Regions from separate parts of the Rhodococcus sp. NS-SX18 genome, predicted to be linked through region 2. Evidence: predicted binding sites of a transcription regulator. Region 2 holds the regulator's gene; each other region holds the start of a gene.
The links. Region 2 encodes LexA, which represses DNA repair genes until DNA is damaged. Its sites were predicted from a motif close to CGAACANNTGTTCG; they were not measured.
Positions count from the first base shown of each region.

Region 1: cofD (2-phospho-L-lactate transferase) is a predicted target of LexA. The motif match lies at 3,522-3,535, and genes of this name have one in related genera.
Region 3: AC2IPW_RS14355 (SAV_6107 family HEPN domain-containing protein) is a predicted target of LexA. The motif match lies at 2,603-2,616, and genes of this name have one in related genera.

Region 1 covers NZ_CM170633.1:3,483,499-3,491,371, reverse strand. Annotated here, with positions in the region: gene AC2IPW_RS16145 (SGNH/GDSL hydrolase family protein) at 1-389, shown strand, start outside; gene AC2IPW_RS16140 (NUDIX hydrolase) at 386-949, opposite strand; gene AC2IPW_RS16135 (coenzyme F420-0:L-glutamate ligase) at 951-2,333, opposite strand; gene cofD (2-phospho-L-lactate transferase) at 2,330-3,319, opposite strand; gene AC2IPW_RS16125 (WhiB family transcriptional regulator) at 3,722-3,985, shown strand; gene AC2IPW_RS16120 (metallopeptidase family protein) at 3,990-4,484, opposite strand; gene AC2IPW_RS16115 (DUF3499 domain-containing protein) at 4,572-4,967, shown strand; gene AC2IPW_RS16110 (phosphomannomutase/phosphoglucomutase) at 5,040-6,407, shown strand; gene AC2IPW_RS16105 (SIS domain-containing protein) at 6,490-7,575, shown strand; gene manA (mannose-6-phosphate isomerase, class I) at 7,575-7,873, shown strand, end outside.
Region 2 covers NZ_CM170633.1:2,334,889-2,342,761, reverse strand. Annotated here, with positions in the region: gene hrpA (ATP-dependent RNA helicase HrpA) at 1-2,462, shown strand, start outside; gene nrdR (transcriptional regulator NrdR) at 2,487-2,960, opposite strand; gene AC2IPW_RS10925 (LysM peptidoglycan-binding domain-containing protein) at 3,153-3,671, opposite strand; gene lexA (transcriptional repressor LexA) at 3,942-4,655, shown strand; gene AC2IPW_RS10915 (acyl-CoA dehydrogenase family protein) at 4,730-5,872, opposite strand; gene AC2IPW_RS10910 (uracil-xanthine permease family protein) at 5,953-7,263, opposite strand; gene ptsP (phosphoenolpyruvate--protein phosphotransferase) at 7,328-7,873, opposite strand, start outside.
Region 3 covers NZ_CM170633.1:3,116,915-3,124,787, reverse strand. Annotated here, with positions in the region: gene AC2IPW_RS14370 (carotenoid biosynthesis protein) at 1-344, opposite strand, end outside; gene AC2IPW_RS14365 (phytoene desaturase family protein) at 341-1,930, opposite strand; gene AC2IPW_RS14360 (GNAT family N-acetyltransferase) at 1,941-2,540, opposite strand; gene AC2IPW_RS14355 (SAV_6107 family HEPN domain-containing protein) at 2,719-3,243, shown strand; gene AC2IPW_RS14350 (DUF3040 domain-containing protein) at 3,462-3,878, shown strand; gene mraZ (division/cell wall cluster transcriptional repressor MraZ) at 4,352-4,783, shown strand; gene rsmH (16S rRNA (cytosine(1402)-N(4))-methyltransferase RsmH) at 5,037-6,053, shown strand; gene ftsL (cell division protein FtsL) at 6,191-6,823, shown strand; gene AC2IPW_RS14330 (peptidoglycan D,D-transpeptidase FtsI family protein) at 6,880-7,873, shown strand, end outside.

The sequences.
Region 1 (7,873 bases), 1.1 Mb from region 2:
GCTGGGCGCCGGTGTTCCGGATCCTGCGCGGGCGCTGGGCCGTCTACAACGAGCTCGTCCGCGAGATCGCCGACCGGCACGGTGCGACGATCGTCGACTTCTGGCGTTTCGCGGAGTACCGCGACTTGCGGATGTGGGATTTCGACCGGCTCCACATGTCGTCGGCCGGGCACCGGAACATGGCGATCCGCGTGCTCGATCTCCTCGGTGCGGCACACACGCTCACTCCGGCCGAGTTCGAGGCCGCGCCGGTGGTGTCCGCGGCGAAACGGGCCGAGGACCGCCGGTGGGCGCGGGAATTCCTGGTTCCCTGGCTCGGGCGGCGCGTGCGCGGCACGTCCTCCGGGGACGGTGTCGCGCCGAAACGCCCCACGCTGCAACCGGTCTAACCGGCCGCCCGGAAGCGTGCGCCCGCGAGAGCGAGCAGGTGCCCGAGGGTGTCGTGCTCGGCCTCGGGCGGCAGCGCGTCGACGGGCCACCACCGCAGGTCCGTCGATTCCGTGCTCCGGACGGGTACGGCTCCCGGTGGCGCGACGACGAGGAACCGCAGGTCGAGGTGCCGGGTCGGGCGGCCGAGCGAGCAGGTGATCGGGTGGGTGTGCGCCGAGAGCAGTTCCGGGTCGATGGTCAGAGCCGCGATTCCGGACTCCTCGGTCGCCTCCCGCATCGCCGCGTCGACGACCGTCTCGTCGGATTCCTCGCAGTGCCCACCGAGCTGGATCCATCGTCCCACCCGGGGATGCAGGGTCAGCAGCACGTGCCGCCGGTCGGCATCGAGCACGAGCGACGACGCCGTGACGTGTCCCGGGACGTGCCGGCGCAGACATCCCTCGGGGGCGGCGTCGAGAAATGCGAGCATGGTGTGCCGCAGCGACTCCGCGTCCGCCGAATCGGTCCGCCAGGTCTGCAGCCGGTCGACGGCCGAGGCGTGCAGCGTGGACGCGGTCATCTCACAGCTCCAGCAGCAGGTCGCCGGCCGCGGGGGCGATGCGCGGCGTCGCCGGCTCGAGGGGGTGTCCGACCGCGATCGCGCCGAGCGGCGACCAGTCCGCCGGCAGGTCGAGTTCACGCCGCACGACGTCCGGGGCGAAGATCGTCGACCCGATCCAGCAGCTGCCGAGCCCGCGGACGGCGAGCGAGACCAGCAGCCCCTGGACGGCGGCGCCGGCGGCGACGGTGAACATCGTGGCCTCGGCGGCGGTACGCCGGGCGTCGGGGTAACGGTGGGCGCCGTCGGGAACCCAGAACGGGATCACCACTTCGGGCGCGTCGTAGAGGATCGCGCCGCGGCCCACCCGTCGGTCGATCGCCGCCGGTGCGAGCCCGTCACCGGCGAGGTCGGCGGCCCAACGTTCGCGCATGCGGTCGAGCAGCCGGCGGCGCACCTGCTCGGTGCGGACCCAGACGAACCGCACCGGGTGGGTGTGGTGCGGCGCGGGAGCGGTGAGAGCCTCGGCGACGGCGTCGCGCAGATCTTCGGGATCGACCGGTTCCGAGGAGAATTCCCGCACCGACCGCCGCAGCAACAGCGCCTCGCGGCGGCCTCGCTCGAGTGCCTCGGCGGTGCCGAGCCAGAACAGGTCGTCCTCGCCGCGACGGACGAGTTGCCGGGCGGTGGAACCGTTGTCGGGCAGGTCGAGGCCACGGATCACCGCGACCGGGACACCGCCCAGCTTCCCCTTGACGAGGTCGCCCGCGGCCGCGATCTCGTCGGCGACGGCGACGGAGGTGACGAACAGTTCGTTGCCCTGTCCGTCACGGGATCCCGCGTACTCGTGCAGGACCGGAATTCCGGCCGCTCCGATCGCGGCATCGGTCTGGCCGACGCGCCAGGCCCGGCCCATCGTGTCGGTGACGACCACGGCGACGCTCACACCGAGCAGCGCCTGCAGACGCTCGCGCAGAGCCGCGGCGCTCGCATCGGGATCCTCGGGCAGCAGGGCGAGTTCCGAGGCGGCGACATTCGAGCCGTCGATCCCGGAGGCGGCCTGCACGATCCCGAGCCGGTTCTCGGTGATGAGCGTGCGTCCCTTGCGCGCGAGCACGCGCACCGCCTCCTGGTCGACCAGGCGGCGGCGGAGCGCATCGCGGGCCTCGGGGTCGGTGGGGGAGTCCACGATGCGGCCCTCGACCTTGGAGAAGATCTTGCTCGTGACGACGAGGACGTCTCCGTCGGCGAGCCAGGGCGCCGCGGCGGCGAGCGCGGTGGCGAGGTCGTCGCCGGGTCGGAACTCGGGCAGGCCGGGCACCGGGAGGATCTCGATCGGCCGTCCGGGGGAGTGGTCGCGCACCCCGGCGGCGGTACCGACGGCCGTGTCGGAGGGCGTGGTCACAGCGTCACTCCTGCCAGTTCGAGTGCGGCGCGAGCCATTTCGGCTGTCGCGTCGGGATCGGTCATGAGCAGCGGCACGCTGCGCACCTCGACGCCGGGCACGTCGGCGGCGTCGGTGGAGTGGATCAGCCAGCCGTCGAGCAGGCCTGCGCCGCTGCGGGCGCCGTAGTGCCGTCCCACGCCCTGGGCGGTGGTCTCGACGCCGATCACGCCGAGGCACGCGTCGGCCATGCCGCGCAGCGGTTTTCCGTCGATCACCGGCGACAGTCCGACGATCCTCGCGGACGTGGTGCGCAGCGCGCCGCGCAGTCCGGGGATCGCGAGGATCGCGCCGATGCTCACCACCGGGTTGGAGGGGGCGAGGATCACCACGTCCGCCGAGTCGATCGCCTCGAGCACACCCGGTGCGGGGGCGGCCTTCTCGGCGCCGATGTGCGCGAAGCTGTGCGTGGGCACCTGGGCGCGGTGCCGGACCCACCATTCCTCGAAGTGCACGGCGCGTTGCTCGCCGTCGGCCGGATCGGTGATGACGACGTGGGTCTCGCTGCGGTCGTCGGAGACCGGGAGGAGGGCGACGCCGGGTTTCCAGCGGTCGCACAGCGCCTCGGTCACGGCCGAGAGCGGGTACCCGGCGTTCAGCAACTGGGTGCGCAGCAGGTGGGTCGCGATGTCGCGGTCCCCGAGGCCGAACCAGTCCGGTGTCGCTCCGTACGCCGCCAGCTCCTCCTTCGCGTGCCAGGTCTCGTCGGCCCGGCCCCATCCGCGTTCGGTGTCGATCCCGCCGCCGAGGGTGTACATGCACGTGTCCAGGTCGGGGCAGATGCGCAGCCCGTGCATCCAGACGTCGTCGCCGATGTTGACGATCGCGGTCACCCGGTGCGCGGCGTCGGGGTCGAGGTCGCGGCCGGGTTCGATGCCGAGGAGCCGGCGCACGCCGGTGAGAAAACGCGCACCTCCGACGCCGCCGACCAATACAGTCACGTTCACAGGGCAAGCGTAGGCGGTGCGCCGCGAGGGCTGCCGGGGTGCCTGCGCACCCGGGCGGCAGGTGCGCAGCGGCGCGGAGGAGAACCCCGGATGGTAAGACAGCGGCGCCGCTCGGCTTGACCGCGACACGCCCCACGTGTCTAATCACATAAGTGTCATTTCCAGTGAACCGGAACCGAGATCGGTTGTGGCGAACTGCATTCGAACGCATGTTCGATGGGGGTGGCGCGGAGTGGGCCGGTTTCGACGAGAGTTGCAGCGCTGCAGGTGAGGAGGCGAACGATGGCCGACGAGCGCGAATGGTTCGAGAGCTCTCGGATCGACACTGCAGGCATCGACACTGCAGGCGAGGACGTCCGGGACGACATCGACGGCATCGGGGGGGACGCGCCTGCGCGGCCCGTGCTCAGTCTGATCGATGGTTTCGGCGACCCGTCCGACGGTGCCGACGAACAGTGGCAGGAACGCGCCTTGTGCGCGCAGACGGATCCCGAGGCGTTCTTCCCTGAGAAAGGGGGATCGACCCGGGAGGCGAAGCGGATCTGCTTGGGGTGCGAGGTGCGGGACGAATGTCTCGAGTACGCGCTGGCCAACGACGAACGCTTCGGCATCTGGGGTGGTCTGTCGGAGCGGGAGCGCCGACGCCTCAAGCGCGGCATCGTCTGAGGCGTCAGTCCTCGTCGAAACCGCCGAGTTCGGGGTCGACGACCTCGGGCTCGACGCCGAGGTACGTCGCGACCTGGTGTACGAGCACGTCGTGCACCAGGTCGGTGAGATCCTCGGGATCCTTCGCCCGCAGTTCCAGCGGGCGGCGGAAGAGCACGATCCGGGCCCGCGTCGCCGCGCCGCGCCGGTCGATCCCTGCGGGGACGAGCCGCGACAGCGGCACCGGGCCGTCCGCGACCACCTCCGACGGCCAGTTCACCGAGTCCGGGTCGAGGGCGCGGATCTTGGGCACCTCGTCGACGGCGATGTCGAGCTTGGTCAGCCGGTCGTGCCACTGTGCGTCGATCGGCGCGAAGGCCCCCAGCACGAGCAGATCGAACTTCTCCGCGCGCGAGCGCCACGCCGGCACCTCGTGCGGGAACAGCGGGCCGCGCACACCGCGGCCGCGACGGGCGACCGAGCGGGACGTCACGGGTCTGGGACGGCGCGATCGGGGCATGCCTGGACAGTACGACACGCAAATCCGAACCCGCTTCTCCGGTGTGTCCGGATAGTCCCGGAGCGCACGGCGCGCTACTCTCCGACTGTGAGATCACTGCGTCGATGCTGCCGGCCTGGGTGCAAGAACCCTGCTGTTGCGACGCTGACCTACGTGTACTCGGACTCCACCGCGGTCGTCGGTCCCCTGGCAACGGTCGCCGAGCCCCACTCGTGGGATCTGTGCGAATCGCACGGCTCGCGGATCACCGCCCCGAAGGGGTGGGAGCTGGTCCGGTACGAGGGCGCCTTCACCGCCGGGACTCCGGACGAGGACGACCTGACCGCACTGGCCGAGGCGGTGCGCGAAGCCGGACTCGGCGAGCGGGGCCGCACCGACTCCGACGACACCGATTCCGGTGTCCCCACCACCCTGGCCGCACCCCCCACCGCCCGCACCGGCCGTCGTGGCCATCTGCGCGTGTTGCCCGATCCCACGTCCTGATCGCCGCGCACTAGGCTGACCGTGCCCCGCCGCGGAGGCGGCGGCGCCAGTCGACGATCAGGAGCAGCAACAGTGGCGAGAACTGCCGAGTCCGTGTCCGCCGTGGTCAAGGCGTACGACGTGCGTGGCCTGGTGGGAGAACAGCTCGACGCCGGATTCGTCCGGGACGTCGGAGCCTCCTTCGCTCGCCTGATGCGGGACACCGGCGCCACCCGCATCGTGATCGGCCACGACATGCGCGCATCGTCCCCGGAGCTGGTCGAGGCCTTCGCCGCCGGCGTCACCGCCCAGGGAGTCGACGTCGTCCACATCGGCTTGGCCTCCACCGATCAGCTGTACTTCGCGTCCGGGATCCTCGAGGCTCCCGGCGCCATGTTCACCGCGAGCCACAACCCGGCGCGCTACAACGGGATCAAGCTGTGCCGGGCCGGGGCCAAGCCGGTCGGACAGGAGACCGGGCTCGCCACCGTCGCGGCCGAACTCGTCGCCGGCGTCCCGGACTTCGACGGTGCCCCCGGCACCGTCACCGAGCGGGACGTGCTCGCCGACTACGCCGCGTTCGTCCGCTCGCTGGTGGACCTGTCCGCGATGCGCCCGCTCCGGGTTGCCGTCGACGCCGGCAACGGTATGGGCGGGCACACGGTGCCCGCGGTGTTCGGTGCGCTCCCGATCGACCTGGTGCCGCTGTACTTCGAACTCGACGGAACCTTCCCCAACCACGAGGCCAATCCGCTCGATCCCGCCAACCTGGTGGACCTGCAGAAGCTGGTGCGCGACTCGGGTGCCGACCTCGGCCTCGCGTTCGACGGTGACGCCGACCGCTGCTTCGTCGTCGACGAGCGCGGTGAGCCGGTCACGCCGTCGGCGGTCACCGCGCTGGTGGCCTCGCGCGAGCTCGCGAAGGAACCCGGATCGACGATCATCCACAACCTCATCACCTCCCGCGCGGTGCCCGAGCTCGTCACCGAACTCGGGGGCAAGCCCGTCCGCACCCGCGTCGGGCACTCGTTCATCAAGCAGCAGATGGCCGAGACGGGGGCCGTGTTCGGCGGCGAGCATTCGGCGCACTACTACTTCCGCGACTTCTGGGGCGCGGACTCGGGCATGCTCGCGGCCCTGCACGTGCTCGCCGCGCTCGCCGGCCAGGACCGGCCCCTGTCCGAGCTGATGCGCGAATACGACCGGTACGCCGCGTCCGGGGAGATCAACTCCACCGTCGACGACGCCGCGGAGCGCACCGCCGCAGTGCTCGAGGCCTTCGGCGACCGCGCCGAAGCAGTCGACCGGCTCGACGGCGTCACCGTCGATCTCGCCGACGGTGCCTGGTTCAACCTGCGGGCCTCCAACACCGAGCCCCTGCTGCGACTCAACGTCGAGGCCCGCACGGCGGAGCAGGTCGACGCGCTGGTGAGGGAAATCCTGGCGATCGTGCGCGCGTGACGGAAGTATCCGTGGCGGGGATAATCGAGTTCCCGGGGCTCGGTCCCGGGACGGTGCGAGTCGGAAGGACGGTGGCGCAGCCATGACGGCTCCCTCTTCGATCCTCGACTTGGACGACACCGGTGCCCTGATCGACGCCGACGTCGACGGGATTCTGCGGTTCGCCGCGCTCGGCGGGGCACAGATCCGCGCCACCGCCGCGGCCGTCGACGAGCAGATCCTCGACCGCCTGCACGGCCTGCATCCGCGCAGCGTGGTGCTCGTGTGTGGCGATGCGCGCGCCGCTCGCGCGGGCGAACTCGTCGTCGCGATGCTCGCGGCGCGTTCGGCCGTGCCGCTGGTCACGGCCCCCGTCACCCCGCCCTGGGTCGGCCCGCTCGACGTCGTCGTCGTCGCGGGCGACGACGCCGGCGACCCCCAGCTCGCCGAATCGGTCGCCGCGGCCCTGCGGCGCGGCGCCGAGGTGGTTGTCGACGCCCCGGACGAGGGACCGATCCGTGGGGCGGCGGCGGGCCGGGCGATGCTGTTGCCCCCGCGGATCCGAGTGCCGGTGGCGTACTCCCTCCTGCGGCACCTGGCGGTGTTCCTCGCGGTGGTGGTGGCAATGGAGGCCACCCGCACGGCAGGCGTGGTTCCCCCGCTGGCCGATCTCGCCGACTCGGCGGACGGCGAAGCCGGCCGCGACCAGCCGGGCAGCGAGGTGTTCCGGAATCCGGCGAAGGCGCTGGCCTCCCGGATCCAGTCCCGACGGGTGGCCCTGGCGGGCGACTCGGCGGTGACGGCTGCGCTCGCCCGGCACGCGGGGGAGTCCCTGCTGCAGGTGGCCGGGGTGATCGCCTCGGCGTCGGCGCTGCCGGACGTTCTCGCCGCGCGGGACCGACTGGTCGCGATACCCCCGGCGGGTGGGGAGTCGTACGATCCGTTCTTCCACGACGAACAGCTCGACGGGCCGGTGCCCGCACCCCCGGTGCGGGTCTTGGTGTTGAGTGTGGAGGAAGATCGGCGGCAGGCGGAGCGGCGCGCGGCAGCGCTGCCGGACATGGAGTTGGTATCGGTGGTGGGGGAGTTCGAGGCGAAGGCGGTGCCGTCGGTGCCGGAGCAGGTGGCGGTGCTGGCCGTGCGATTCGAGATGGCCGCTGCCTATCTGCGGTTGGTCGGTGGTCGCTAGTGCTCCGACTCGAAGGTGCGCTGCGTTCGTATGCCTGGGGTTCGCGCACCGCGATCGCGGCGCTGTGCGGCCGGACGGTGCCGTCCGCGCATCCGGAAGCGGAACTGTGGCTGGGTGCGCACCCCGCGGACCCGGCGCGGGTGGTGAGCACCAACGGTGACGGGCCGGGTGAGGACACCTCCCTGCTCGACGTCCTCGAGGCCGATCCGGGCGGACATCTCGGGCCGGCGACACTGAGCCGGTTCGGGCCGCGGCTGCCGTTCCTGCTCAAGTTGCTGGCCGCCGAGGAACCACTGTC
Region 2 (7,873 bases):
CAGCGAAGGACGAACTGCCCCGGCTCACCGGGACCGGGCGCGAACTCGCGCTGCTGCCGGTCGATCCGCGAATGGCCCGGATGATCGTGGAGGGGCACCGCAACGGATGCCTGCGCGAGGTCCTGATCATCGTCGCCGCCCTGTCGATCCAGGACGTGCGCGAGCGCCCGGCCGAGTTCCAGCAGGCGGCCGACGAGAAGCACGCCCGGTTCGCCGTGGAGGGCTCGGACTTCCTCGCCTACCTGCAACTGTGGGACTACCTCAAGCAGCAGCGGAAGGAGCTGTCGTCCAGCAGGTTCCGCAAGATGTGCCGCGACGAGTTCCTGCACTGGCTGCGGATCCGGGAATGGCAGGACCTGCAGGGCCAGCTCCGTCAGATCACCCTGAACCTCGGCTGGGAGACCCGGCACCAGGACGTGGGGCCCGACGCGATCCACCAGTCGCTGCTGGCGGGGCTGCTCTCGCACGTCGGCCTGCGCGAGGGCGAGAAGCGGGACTTCCTCGGCGCGCGCGGAACCCGGTTCGGGATCTTCCCCGGTTCGTCGCTGGCCAGGAAGCCGCCGCGCTGGGTGATGGCGGCCGAGCTCGTCGAGACGTCGCGGCTGTGGGCCCGGACGGCGGCGCGCATCGAGCCCGAGTGGGCCGAGAAGCTCGCGCCGCACCTGGTCAAACGCACCTATTCCGAACCGCACTGGTCCACCAAGCGCGAGGCGGCGATGGCCTACGAGCGGGTCACGCTCTACGGCATCCCCCTCGTGGCGCAACGGCCGGTGCAGTACGGGGCGATCGACAGAGAGGCCTCCCGCGAGCTGTTCATCCGGCACGCCCTCGTGCAGGGCGAGTGGCGGACGCGTCACAAGTTCTTCCATGCCAACCGCGCGCTGCTGGACGACGTCGAGGCGCTCGAGCACCGGGCCCGCCGGCGTGACATCCTCGTCGACGACGAGACCCTGTTCGACTTCTACGACCAGCGCGTCGGACCGGAAGTCGTGTCGGCGCGGCACTTCGACACGTGGTGGAAGAAGGAGCGGCAGAAGAATCCCGAACTGCTCACCTTCACCCCGGACACGGTGGTCAACCAGGACGCCGCCGCGGTCCTCGGCGGCGACTACCCCGACGCGTGGCGGCAGGGCGATCTGCAGTTCCCCCTCACCTACCAATTCGAGCCCGGCACGGAAGAGGACGGCGTCACCGTCCGCATCCCCGTGGCACTGCTCGCCGGGGTCCGGCCCGTCGGCTTCGACTGGTCGGTGCCCGGCATGCGCGTCGAGCTCGTCACCGCCCTCATCAAGACACTCCCCAAGCATCTTCGCCGCCAAGTGGTTCCGGCACCGGACTTCGCCGCGGCGGCCCTCGCGTCGGTCCGGGCCCGATCCGAGCCCCTCGTCAACGCGATGGCCCGGGAGCTGTCGCGGCTCGGTGCGACACGGATCGAGCCGGGCGACTTCGACCCGGCCGCGCTGCCGGACCACCTGCGGATGACGTTCGCCGCCGTCGACGAACGAGGGTCGGTTCTCGCGCGCAGCAAGAGCCTGACCGACCTGCGCAGACGGCTGGAAACCCGCGTCGAGGCCGAGGTTTCGCGGGCGGCGTCGAGCACCGAACGTGCGCCGGCACTGGTCTGGACAGCCGACACCCTCGGCACCCTCGAACCCACGGTGACACGCACGGTGGCCGGTCAGCGCGTGACGGGATACCCGACGCTGGTCTCCGAGGATCGTGGCGTGGCGGTCCGGGTGCTCAGCACCCCGCAGGCGCAGCAGGCCGCGATGCGCACCGGGTTGCGGGCACTGCTCCTCGAGGCGGTCCCCGTGCAGGCGCGCGCTGCGGCGACGGGTCTGAGCAACAGCGAGCGGCTGGCGCTCGGACGCAACCCAGACGGCTCGTTCGAGGATCTGCTCGAGGACTGCCGGGCCTGTGCGGTGGACGAGTCGATCGTCCGGCACGGCAAGCCGGTACGCACACCCGACGAGTTCACCGCGTTGGTGAAGGTGGTGCGGGCCCAGCTGCCGGACCGGGTCGCGGCGCTCCTGAAACTCGTCGTGCCCGCCCTGGCGCGTGCACACGACGTGGAAGTACTGCTCGAGAAGGTGCGCGGCGAGGCTGCCGAGGACGTGCGGGAACAGCTGGCCTCACTACTCTTCCAGGGATTCGTCACCGAGCTGGGCAGTGCCCGGCTCGCCGACCTGCCCCGCTATCTGGCCGCGGCGGCATACCGGCTCGAAGCGCTGCCGGCGAGCGCGCACCGCGACCGGCAGGGCATGGACGTGCTGGACCGGGTCTACGCCGAGTACGACCGCCTGCTCGCACGACTGCCGCAGGAGCGGACCACCGCCCCCGATGTGGTGGCGATCTCGTGGATGATCGAGGAGCTGCGGGTCAGCCTGTTCGCCCAGCACCTCGGGACCCGTGGGCCGATTTCGGAGCAGCGGATCCTCAAGGCCGTCGCGGCGATTCGCTGAGCGGCACCGTGTCCCGCCGGGCGATCAGTCCTCGGACCCGGTCTCGCGCCGGTGCTGGTGCTCGCGCAACTCCTTGATCTCGCGCTCGAAATCCTCTGCAGAGCTGAAGGACCGGTAGACGGAGGCGAATCGCAGGTACGCCACCTCGTCCAGGTCGCGCAGGGGTCCGAGGATGGCCAGACCGACCTCGTTGCTCGGGATCTCCGGGGACCCCTTGGCCCGCACCGCGTCCTCGACCTGCTGGGCGAGGAGGTTGAGGGCATCGTTGTCGACGTCTCGCCCCTGACAGGCCCGAGCTACGCCGCGCACCACCTTATCCCGGCTGAAAGGTTCGGTGACGCCGCTGCGCTTGACGACCGACAGCACCGCCGTCTCGACCGTCGTGAACCGCCTGCCGCACTGGGGGCATGCTCTCCGGCGCCGGATCGCAGCACCCTCGTCGGCCTCCCGGGAATCGACGACGCGGGAATCGGGGTGCCGGCAATACGGGCAGTACATGTCGATTCCTTCGTCGTAGCCGTGCTGGCCGCGACGTCGGCGTGGAACCGATGCCGTCCTCCCGAGACCGGACCCACCGGCAGGCGAATCGCTCTCGGCGCGACCACACGAGGTGGTGTCACTGACAAGAGTCGACAATACCTGCATACCCGGGTCGTCGGCCGAACCCGGTGCCTGCACGCCCATGCCACGTCACCGCGGCGCAGACGCCGGGACGAGCAGGGTCTGGCCGGTGCGGAGGCGGCCGTCCGGCATGGCGTTGAGGTCGAGGATCCGCTCGATCGCCTCGGACCGGGACACACCCGGAGCCACCCGGGCCGCGACGTCGCCGAGCGACTCGCCCGCCTGGACGACGGTGACGTCGGTGCGTGCGGCGCCGGCCGCGACCTGGCTGGTGCGCAGGTGCGCGATGCCGAGCAGTCCCGCAGTCACGAGCGCGGTCAGCAGCGCCGTCGCGAGTACGGTGCCCGGGCGGGTGCGCGTGACCTCGGCCGGCCGGTGCGGAACGCGTGAGACCCGGACCGGAACGCGCCGGTAGTCCACGATCCCCGCGTCCGGACGGACGGGGAGCCGGCGGTCTGCCGCCTCGTGCGGGCGTCGCACGAGATGCGTCGTCCCGGCACGGCGTGCCCCGCCGCCGGTGTCGTGCGGCCCGGGGTCGTCGAACTGCGGGTCGTTCCGTTCGGTCCGGCGCACTGCTGATGTCCTCATCGAGGCCTCCGTGTCACTCGTGCGTGTCACTCGTCCGTGTCACATGTCCGCGGGACAGGACCCGCGGCGGAACTTCGGTCATCGCTCGGTCGACTCTTGTTCGATCACGTGTTCGAAAGAACGTATGTTCGATGTGTACCACGTCGCGCCGGCAAAGTCAGCACAACGGGCGGAAAACGTCGAACAGATGTTTGATAACCGGGCCGCGGAGAGCTAGATTCGTTCCATCACATCCAGCACATCCGACCCACGACGCACGGAGGTCACGACATGACGGACGGCCATCCCCCGGCCGGGCGGAGCCGGACGACCACCGCGGATCCGGCCGTCGGCCTGACGGAACGCCAGCGCCGCGTCCTCGAGGTGATCCGCGAATCGGTCACCGAGCGCGGCTACCCGCCGAGCATCCGCGAGATCGGCGACGCGGTGGGCCTCAATTCCACCTCGTCGGTGGCGCACCAGCTGCGCACCCTCGAGCGCAAGGGTTTCCTCCGGCGCGATCCGAACCGTCCCCGCGCGGTGGACGTGCGCGGCCTCGACGATTCGCAGCCGCCGGCGCCGCAGGGACAGCCGGTGGACGGAGTCGACGTCGCCGCCGGGTCCCCCACGTCGGCTGCCATGGTCCCCGTGCTGGGCAGGATCGCCGCGGGCGGGCCGATCCTGGCGGAGGAGTCCGTCGAGGACGTGTTCCCGCTCCCGAGAGAACTGGTGGGGCAGGGTTCGCTGTTCCTGCTCAAGGTCGTCGGCGAATCGATGGTCGACGCGGCCATCTGTGACGGCGACTGGGTCGTGGTGCGCCAGCAGAACGTCGCGGACAACGGGGACATCGTCGCCGCGATGCTCGACGGCGAAGCGACCGTGAAGACGTTCAAGCGCGTACACAACGACGTGTGGCTGATGCCGCACAACCCGATGTTCGAACCGATCCCGGGCAACGACGCGGTGATCCTCGGCAAGGTCGTGACCGTGATCCGCAAGATCTGACCTCGCCACTTCCGCCGAACATGCACGGGCGGCGCCGCGATCCGCGGCGCCGCCCTGCTCGTTCCCGGGTGGGATCAGAGGTTCAGACCGCGGCCGATGATGTCCTTCATGATCTCGTTGGTGCCGCCGTAGATCTTCTGCACGCGGGCGTCGAGATACGCCTTCGCGACCGGGTATTCACGCATGTAGCCGTATCCGCCGTGCAGCTGCAGGCAGCGGTCGATCAACTCGACCTGCTTGTCGGTGGTCCAGTACTTGGCCATCGCCGCCTCCTGCACGCTCAGGGTGCCGGCATTGAGCTGCTCGATGCACTTGTCCACGAAGACGCGCGCGAGGGTGGTCTCGGTGGCCAGCTCGGCCAGCTCGAACCGGGTGTTCTGGAAGCTGCCGATCGACTTGCCGAATGCCTTGCGGTCGCGGCAGTACTGCATCGTGTCCTCGAGCACCGCTTCCATGGCCGCCGCCGCCACCACCGCGATCGACAGACGTTCCTGGGGCAGGTTCTGCATCAGGTAGATGAAGCCCATGCCCTCCTCGCCGAGGAGGTTGGCGGCAGGCACCCGCACGTCGGTGAAGTGCAGTTCGGCAGTGTCCTGCGCCGCGAGGCCGATCTTGTCGAGGTTGCGGCCCCGCTCGAAGCCCGCCATCCCGCGCTCGACGACGAGGAGCGAGAAACCCTGCGCGCCCTTCTCCGGATCGGTGCAGGCGACGACGATCACCAGGTCCGCGTTGATGCCGTTGGTGATGAAGGTCTTGGAACCGTTGAGGATCCACTCATCGCCGTCCCGCACTGCGCGGGTCTTGATGCCCTGCAGATCGCTGCCCGTGCCGGGCTCGGTCATCGCGATCGCAGTGATGATCTCACCGGAGCAGAATCCCGGCAGCCAGCGCCGCTTCTGCTCCTCGTCCGCCAGCTTCAGCAGGTACGGGGCCACGACGTCGTTGTGCAGCATGAAACCGATGCCGCTGAATCCTCCGCGGGTGGTCTCCTCGGTGACGATCGTGTTGTAGCGGAAGTCCTCGACACCGCCGCCGCCGTACTCCTCCGGCACCGCCATGCCCAGGAAGCCCTGCGCGCCGGCCTTCTTCCAGACCTCACGGTCGACGATCTTGTCCTGCTCCCACTGCTCGTGGAAGGGAGCCACCTCCTGCTCGAGGAACTTCCGGTACGACTCCCGGAAGAGTTCGTGCTCGGGCTCGAAGAGGGTGCGTTCCATGTGCGCTCCTGTATCCGATGACGTACGTCACGCTCACGGTAGACATCGGAAGGCCCGTCTGACGCTGACAGGAACGAGCGTTATTTGTGACCGGACGCGCCGGGCGCCGGACGGCGCAGATCCGCCGCCCGGCGCAGGATCGGGTAGGCGACGAGGATGCCGATCGAGCCCCACGCGATGCCGCCGAGCTCGACGGAGCCCACGGTGAGGGTGAGATCGCCGATCCCGGCCACCAGCGCGGCGGCGGCCACCGTGAGGTTGACCGGATCGGTGAAGTCGACATCGGCCTCCATCCAGATCCGCACGCCGAGAATGCCGATCAGGCCGTACAGCACCAGGGTGGCGCCGCCGAGCACCCCGTCGGGGACGGTGAAGACGAGGGCACCGAATTTCGGCGAGAAGGCGAGGACCACGGCGGTTGCGGCGGCCACCCAGTACGCCGCGGTCGAGTACACCCGCGTCGCGGCCATCACGCCGATGTTCTCCGCGTAGGTGGTGGTGCCCGACCCGCCTCCGATTCCGGCGAGGGTCGTGGCGAGGCCGTCGGCGAGCAGGGCGTCGCCGGCGACGTCGTCGAGGTTTCGTCCGGTCATGGCCGCCACGGCCTTGACGTGGCCGACGTTCTCGGCGACGAGCACCACCACGACAGGCAGGGCGAGCAGTACGACGGACAACTCGAACGCCGGGGCGCGCAGCTCGGGCAGGCCGAACCACGCGGCGTCACGGAGGGCTGTGACGCGTTCCTCGGCGAGTCCGCCGGTGACGGCGGCGAACACCCAGCCGATGACGACACCGACGAGAATGCCGAGGCGACCGAGGAGGCCGGGGCCGAGCACGGTGACCAGCAGGATGGCGGTCAGCGTGATCGCCGCGACGAGCGGCTGCGCTTCGAAGGACCCGACCGCGACCGGCGCGAGATTCAAGCCGATGAGCGCGACGATCGCGCCGGTCACCACCGGGGGCATCAGTGCGTCGACGACGCGGGATCCCGACGCCTTGACGACGAGCCCGACGAGCCCGAGAGCGAGGCCCACGGCGACGATGCCGCCGAGCTGGGCGGCGGGGCCCGCACCGGCCGAGGCCGTGAGCGGTGCGATGAACGCGAACGACGAGCCGAGGTAGCTGGGTACCCGCCCGCGGGTGATCAGCAGGAACAGGGCAGTGCCGATGCCGGAGAAGAGCAGCGTCGTGGTGACCGGGAAGCCGGTGATCGTCGGCACGAGCAGTGTCGCGCCGAACATGGCGACGACATGCTGCATGCCGATGCCCACGGTGCGGGGCCAGGACAGCCGTTCGTCCGGGGCGACGACCTCGCCGTCGGCAACGCGACGCCCGTCGCCGTGCAGGGTCCAGCCGAATCCGGCCGTCCGCGTCCTCAGTTGTTCCTTCACAACGGGGAATGGTAGGCGTCCCCGGTCCGGTCGCGTCGGTGGCTCCCGGCGCCGATCACGTGCGTCAGGCGAGTACGCGGGCCGCCGCGTCGCGGGCCTCGCCGGGGTCGACGGCGCGAAGGACCTCGTCCGCGGCCTCGCGGCAGCGGTCGAGGGTCACCGCGGCCAGGCGGGACCCGACACCGGCGACGGCCGCGGCGGCACACGACAACGAGGTGACGCCCATGCCGGCCAGGACACAGCCGAGCAACGGGTCTGCGGCCGCCTCCCCGCACACCCCGACTCGCTTGCCGGCGGCGCGTCCGGCGGCGGCGGTGCGGGCGACCAGGGCCAGCACGGCCGGTTGCCACGGGTCGGTGAGGGACGCGAGGTGGGGCGACATGCGGTCCGCGGCCATCGTGTACTGCGCGAGGTCGTTGGTGCCGATCGACAGGAAGTCGACGTGTTCGAGGAGGCGTTCGGCGAGCAGCGCGGCGGCCGGCACCTCCACCATCACCCCGGGCACGAGGTCGCGGGCACGGACGGCGGCGGCGAAGTGCGCGGCCTCGGCGACAGTCGCGATCATCGGTGCCATCACCCAGGGCTCGGTGCTCGTGCGCTCGGCCGCGGC
Region 3 (7,873 bases), 780 kb from region 2:
ACGTACCAGACCGGGTACATCCCCGCGGTCCAGGCGAGCGGCACCACGAGAGGCACGTCGAACAGCGCGGGACCGAGCCGGTCGGCGGCGTACGCATAGCAACCGTACGGGTACCCGGTCGCCGTGCCCACCACCTCGGATGCGAAGCCGATCCCTGCCGTGATCGCGAAGAACCCGGCGGTCCAGACCGCGCCGCGTCGCGCAGCCGCGTGCGCGAGCCCGGCGGCCGCCAGAAGAGTGACCACGGCGACGGTGACGAGATCGCGGGCCTGGCCGGAGGTCAGCGGATACGCGATCTGCGCGGCGATCGCACAACCGGCGAGAACGACGGGCAGCCGATTCATCGACGCCACCGTCCCAGCGCGCGGCGCACAGGGCCACCCGCGGAATCGGCGAGCGCGAGCTGCGCGGCGGCGCGCCCGCTCGCGCCGGAGACCCCGCCCCCGGGATGGGTGGACGCGCCGGTCAGATAGACGCCGTCGGCGCCCGGGACCCGGTGCCCGGACAGTTCCGGCAGCGGCCGCCACATGAACATCTGGTCCAGCGACATCTCCACATGCATGACATTGCCGCCGATCAGACCCAGTTCGCGTTCGATCTCGTGCGGGGTCTGGATGTGCCGGTGCCGGACGGAGCCGGCGAAGCCGGGCGCGAACCGCTCCATCTCGGCGACGATCCGGTCCGTCTCCGGCTCGGCCAGCGCGGACCACTGCCGGTCGCCGGAGAGCCGGTACGGGTGCCACTGCGACCACAGGGTCACCTGGTGTTCGCCGGGCGGGGCGATCGACGGATCGAGTGCCGTGAAACTCATGGCCAGCACGGCCGGCCGCGGCGGCAGTTCCCCCGCCAGGGCGGCGCCGTGCGCGAGCCGGAGCCGGGCCCGGTCCTCGACGAGCAGTTGCAGGCCGCGCACGGCCTCGGCGGCATCGGCGGGCCCGCTCGGATACCGGGGCAGCGCGTCGGTCGCCAGGCGTACCACCATGCCGATGCCCGGGCCGACGCGGATCCGGCGCCGCCACGCGTCGAGGCGGGCGCGGTCGAATCCGCCGCGTTCGAGCAGATCGAACGTGGTCAGCACGTGACAGCCGGCGATCACGGTGCGCGCGGTGACGACACGTCCGGAGTCGGTGCGGACCGCCCAGCAGTCCCCGGCGCGGCGGATCTCGGTGACGGCGTCGCCGAGGGTGACGGCCCCACCGTCGGACCCGAGGCGGGCGGCCAGGGCCCGGGTCAGCGCGCCGCTCCCGCCGACCGCCCGGCCGGGCGGCAGGGTGTGCATCAATGCCGCGAAGCCGACCATGGGCGCAGTGCCGGGCTCGGACATCGGGGGACCGGACTGGGCACCGAACCAGGCGAGGGCGGCCTTGAGCGGCTCGTCGTCGAAGTACTCGTCGAGGAGGGCGTCGCCGGTGCCGAGGAACTGGCGGGAGAGGTCACTGCCGCCGCTGCCGGTGTCCAGACCCCAGAAGGACGAGAGCAGGTGCCGGCCGGTCGGTGGCACCGAGAACGAGCGCATCACCCGGGCGCTGCGCGGACCCCACACCGTCACGAAGCGGCGGTAGGCGTCGGCCTCGCGTGGACCGCACGCCGCCTCGACGGATCGGCAGGTGCGGTCGAGATCGCGATGGAAGACGATCCCCGGGCGGTCGCTGCCCGCCGGGGCCGGGGCGAACGCCCACGGGTCGCAGTCGACATAGCGCAGGCCGTGCGCGGCCAGATCGAGTTCCTCGACGATGCCGGTGTGCCGGATCATGACGTGGGCCGACGAGCCGCGGTCGACCGCGTGGCCCGGGAAGCGTTCCACGGTCGACACGGCGCCACCGAGCACGGTGTCCCGCTCGAGCACCTCCACGGACCGACCCGCGCGGGCCAGGTAGCACGCGCTCACCAGGGCGTTGTGCCCGGAACCCACTACGACGGCATCGATCACCCCGTCCACGCTACGGACCTTCGAGCGGAAGGTCCCGGCCCAGGACGGCGAAGGGACGGGCGTCCCCGGTGAACCGGAAGTTGCGGACGACGTCGCGGAACCCGAACCGCCGGTACAGACGCCAGGCCCGGTTGTCCTCGCCGGGTGTCTCGGGAGTCGACAGCAGAACCGTGCGCTCGGGGCGGCCGCTCAGGAGCCGGCGCAGGAGCGCCTCGCCGATACGGTGCCCCTGGGCGTCCGGCCGCACGTGCAGCTCGGTCAGTTCGAAGTAGTCGCCGAGGACGGCGTCGATCGTCTCCGGCGGGTAGCCGGCATGGCGCATCCCGGTCCGCACCTGCTGGTTCCACCACTGATGCGGTGACCCGCAATAGCCGTAGGCGATCGCGACGAGCGTCGACGGTTCCTCCGGTAGAGCCGCCGCGACGGCCTTCCATCCCGGGCGGGCAGAGTGCTCGGACCACATGGGCGCGCGGTGGTACTCGGTGCCGCGCGGGTATCGCATCGCGGCCACGTAGATGGGCAGCACCTCGGGCAGCCGCGCGCGGAACTCGGCGGCGGAGAGATCGACGACGATCGGTGCCGCGCCCCGCGGGCTCGCATCCGTACTCATGACGGGGAGTGGACCGCCTTCCCTTGACTGTGTGTCGGTAGGTGCAGCTATATTGAATACGTCGAACGGATGTTCGATACCGGGGATCCGGCGATGTTCGAGGGAAGCGAACATCGCCGGATCGCCGGGGCCGTGACCCGGCCGGTGCCCGGCGGGGTGCAGGGAGGTGTTCGGAGTGATGACCGCAGCACGAACCACACAGTCGGCTGCTGCACCGTCGGGCGCGACCGGTCCGCGGGCCGTCGGCCGTCCGGACTGCGCCGCCCGCCCGGTGTCCTCGCGCGCCGCAACCTTGCTCGACCGCGCGGACGAGCTGCTCTCGGCCGCCGCCGGCACCCCGGAACCGTCCGAGCGGTTCCATCTGGCGTATCTCGCCGCGCTGCGCGGGGCCGGGGCCGTACTCGCCGGGGCCGAGCTGCGGGCGGTCCGACCGGTGCGTCGTCCCCGCACCCGCAACGCGTGGGTGCTCATGGCGCGCGCGGAGCCGGGGTTCGCGGTCTGGGCCGACTTCTTCGCCGATCGTTCCGACACCCGCGCGGCGATCGAGGCGGGGGTCACCCGCTCCGTGCCTGCCGACGAGGCGAGCCGCTTCTACGACGAGGTGGGCCGTTTCCTCCACGAGGTCGAGGACTACCTGACCGGCGCGGACGACCGGTCGGGGGGCGCAGACCCGGGGTCGGGAGCCGGCCGCCGCACCGCCTGATCGGTGCGGGACGCGGCCCGGGTCGTTCGACGGCCCGGGCCGGGTCCGTCGGCCCCTCGTACGCAGGTCCTTCGGAACCGTGATCGAACTCGAATCCGCAGTTTGTGGTCCCCGCCGGGATGTACTCGTATTATTGAGCCAGGCGGCCGTCAAAGTCGGCCCCCCGTCGATCTGGACCGCAGATCCGGCGGCCACCGTTTAGTGCCGGGGGAGGTACCGTGCCACTCTCCGAGCACGAGCAGCGCATGCTCGAACAGATCGAGAGCGCGCTCTATGCTGAGGATCCCAAGTTCGCCTCTACCGTCCGGGGAAGCCGGATGGGGATGGCGTCCAGTCGGCGTCGGCTCCAGGCCGGCGCGTTGTTCGCACTGGGTTTGGCGTTGCTGATCGCAGGCGTCGCCCTCCCGGTGAAGCCGGGCGGGTTCCCGATCATCAGTCTCGTCGGATTCATCGTCATGTTCGGCGCGGGGGTCCTGCTCCTCCTCGGAGGCAAGCGCGGTCCAGGCGCCGGCGACGGTCCCCGCGGAACAGGTCGCGGTTCCGCGGAAGGTAGACCCCGCGGCGGCCGCAAGTCCGGCGGAGGGTTCAGCAAGAGGATGGAGGACCGCTTCCGCCGGCGTTTCGAGCAGGAGTAGCGCGCAGTACTTCACGCGAGTTCTCAGGAACGGCGCGTCCCGGTTGCCGGGGCGCGCCGTTCGGCTTTTCCCGGCGCGCGGCACACCGGGCCCCACCGCCCCCCACCGTCATGCCCCACCGCCCCCCACCGTCATGCCCCACCGCCCCCCACCGTCATGCCCCACCACGACCCACCGTCGTGCCCTGATCCGGTGAGGCGCCCGTCGAGGCGAGGCGACCAGGGTGTTCTCCCGGGCCCGAGTTCGTCGTCGCGCGACGGGGACCCGTCTCCCGCGGCACGGCGGCACTGCCTCGTCGCCGTCGCCCACTCTGCCCCACCCGCCCTGAACTGCGGACAGTCGAAAAACGGCGCCGCGCGGCGGCGCGTAAGCGGTTGAACGTGGGGGAAAGTGGGGTAGTGTGGGTCGCGGCGGAGGGGTTCCTCCGTCGAGCAAAGGACAGGGTCCGGCCGGGGCGTGGCGGGGGGTGTCGAGTGTTCCTCGGTACCCACACGCCCAAGCTGGACGACAAGGGGCGGCTCACGCTGCCTGCCAAGTACCGAGACGAACTGGCGGGAGGGCTGATGATCACGAAGGGTCAGGACCACAGCCTTTCCGTCTTCCCTCGCGACGAGTTCGCCGCCCTCGCCGAGCGTGCCGCCGCGGCTTCGCGGAGCAATCCGCAGGCCCGGGCGTTCCTCCGGAGCCTGGCGGCGGGAACCGACGAGCAACGTCCCGATGCGCAGGGCCGGATCACCCTGTCCGCGGCCCACCGCAGGTACGCGGGACTCACGAAGGACTGCGTCGTGATCGGTGCCGTCAAGCACCTGGAGATCTGGGACGCTGCGGCGTGGGAGCAGTACCTCGCCGAGCACGAGGAAGAATTTTCGGAAGCGAGAGACGAGGCCCTGCACGACATTCTGTGACCGGAACCGCAGCAACGACCGTAGCGCCACCGCGGCGAGTGCCGCGAGGCCTCTGCCCGACAGCGAACCTGACACACTTCCCCAGTGCCAGGTTCGTGAAACGGAACCCTGACGTACTTCCCCAACGCCAGGTTTCCAGTTCGGACAGAGACCTCGATGCATTCGCCGCGGTCGTCTCCGGACCCAGCCGCGACGCCCCGACCGAAGCCACGATCCGATCGCCCACGAACCGAGCAGGACAACCGGAGGAAGAATGGCGGAGGGGCAGGACGCGGCGGCAGTCCCGGAGGCCGCGAGTCCGGAGAGCTTCGGTCATATTCCGGTTCTGCTCGACCGCGCTGACGAGTTGCTCGGCCCCGCCCTCGAAGCCGCCGGTGCAGGGGCGATCTACGTGGACGCCACCCTCGGTCTCGGCGGACACTCCGAGCACTTCCTGCGTACCTATCCGGGCGCGCACCTGATCGGACTCGATCGCGATCCCGACGCGCTCGCCGTCGCCCGCCGGCGGCTCGCGCCGTACGCCGGCCGCACGCGGTTCGTGCACACCCGCTACGACGGCATCGCCGACGCCCTCGCGTCCTGCGGACTGGATCGGGTCGGATCCGTCCATGCGATCCTGTTCGACCTCGGCGTGTCCTCGATGCAACTCGACGAGGCCGAGCGGGGCTTCGCCTACTCCCGCGACGCCCCGCTGGACATGCGCATGGACCCCACCACGGGAATCACCGCGGCCGACGTCCTCAACACCTACAGCCACGGCGACCTCGCCCGCATCCTCAGCACCTACGGGGAGGAGCGGTTCGCCGGGAAGATCGCCTCGGAGATCGTTCGGCAGCGGGCGAAGGCGCCGTTGCGCACGAGCGGGGAGCTGGTGGAGTTGCTCTACCGGACCATCCCGGCCGCGTCCCGCCGTACCGGCGGGCATCCCGCCAAGCGCACTTTCCAGGCGCTGCGCGTCGAGGTCAACGGCGAACTCGACTCGCTGCGCGCCGCGATCCCGGACGCCCTGGAGGCGCTCGCCATCGGGGGACGGGTGGTGTTCATGTCGTACCAGTCCCTCGAGGATCGCGTGGTCAAACAGATTCTCACGCCGCTGACGAAGTCGAAGAGTCCCGAGGGGCTCCCGGTGGAACTCCCGGGTACCGGGCCGGAGTTGCGGATGCTCACCCGCGGGGCGGAACGGGCGACGGAGCAGGAGATCGAGGCAAATCCGCGTTCGGCGCCGGTGCGCCTGCGTGCTGCGGAACGAATCGCCAGGAGGTACCGATGACCGTACAGGTGGCAGCACCTGCTCGCCGGCCGGCGCGATCGACGGCTGCGCAGCGCGCCTATCAGCGGCGCAGCCGACGTACGGCGCATCTGGGCGCGGAGCCGGCGACTCCCGCCCCGGCACGCCGCGGCGCTCGGGTGGCGGCGCGAATTCCGTTCGTGGCCACCATCATCGCTCTCCTCGGGATCGGCATGGCCGTGACCCTGCTGTTGACCACGCGCGCCGCGGAGGACTCCTACCAGCTCAGTGCCGCACGCGACTACAACCAGCGCCTCGTCCAGGAGCGCGCCGTCCTGCAACGCGACGTCCAGGCCGGTAATTCGGCGCCGGTGCTGGCGATGCAGGCCGCGAAGCTCGGCATGATCCCCACCGGCGAGGTCGCACGCCTCGTCGTCGGGGACGACGGCGGGGTACAGGTGGTGGGAACGCCCGCACCCGCGGAGGGGGCTCCGGCCGCGCCGCTGACCCCGCCGTCCCCCGGTGACCGGGCCCGGGCGCAGCTTCCGCCCCTCGCGGGTAGCGCGGGCAGCGAGAATCCGCGACCGGTGACCCCGTCGTCCGGCGCCGATCGGTCCGCCGCGCCCTCGGGTGCCGCCACCGGCGAGGCTCCTACCGCGACGACATCCCCACTCACTCCGCCGCCCGCCGAATCTGCCCCGGCACCCGAGAACGCCACGCCGTCGCCCGGCAATGCCGGGGCCGCGCCCGGTCAGCCGGAACAATTGGTGCCCGTGACCCCTGCGACGCAAGCCGAGGACGGGCGCCGGTGAGGCGAGGGACCCCACCGTCTTCCCGGCCGGTCCGCCCCGCTCCCTCCCGCCGGCCGGTGCCCGTCCGGCGGGCTCGCTCCCGCCCGGGCTCCGGCGGGGCCGACACCACCGGTTTCCGGTTCCGCTACCGGTACGGCCGCGCGGTGATGTTCCTGGCGCTCGGGGTGGCGGCCGCACAACTGCTGTGGGTTCAGGTCGTGCAGGCTCCGCAGCTGACCGCCGAATCGGCCAGTCAGCGCACGACGCGGCTCGTCGAGCCCGCTACCCGCGGCACCATCGCCGACCGCAACGGCAGTCCGTTGGCCTACACGATGGAGGCGAAGGCACTCACGTTCCAGCCCGTGCGTGTGCGACGGGAACTCGACGAGGCGCGTGCCGAGGACCCGACACGGCCCGAGACCGACGCATATCTGGAAGGCGTCGCCGCCGCGATCCACGAGGCGCTGGGGGCGGCCGCCCCCGAGGACGAGATCCTCGACAAGCTGCGCAGCGACGAGACATTCGTCTATCTGGCGCGCGGCGTCGACCCGGCGGTTGCCACCGCGATCGTCGACGAGTACGACCGGGTGGGTCTCGAGCGTCAGGACATCCGGCTGTATCCCGGCGGTTCGCTCGCCGCCAATCTCGTCGGTGCGACCGGCTGGGACGGGCACGGCCTCCTCGGCCTCGAGGACGCCATGGACTCCGTGCTCGCCGGCACCGACGGTTCGTCGACGTACGATCGGGGCTCCGACGGCGCGGTGATCCCCGGAAGCTGGCGCGATCAGCAGCCCGCCGTCGACGGTTCCGCGGTGGAGCTGACCATCGATTCCGACGTCCAGTACTACGTGCAGCAGCAGGTTCAGCGGGCCAAGGACCTCTCCGGGGCGAAGAACGCCTCCGCCGTCGTACTCGACGCCCGGACCGGCGAGGTCGTCGCCATGGCCAACGACGGTACGTTCGACCCCTCGATCGGGGTCGGCAACAACCCGAAGGACGCCGAACTCGGTAATCCCGCCGTCAGCACCCCCTTCGAGCCGGGGTCGGTGAACAAGATCGTCACGGCGGCCG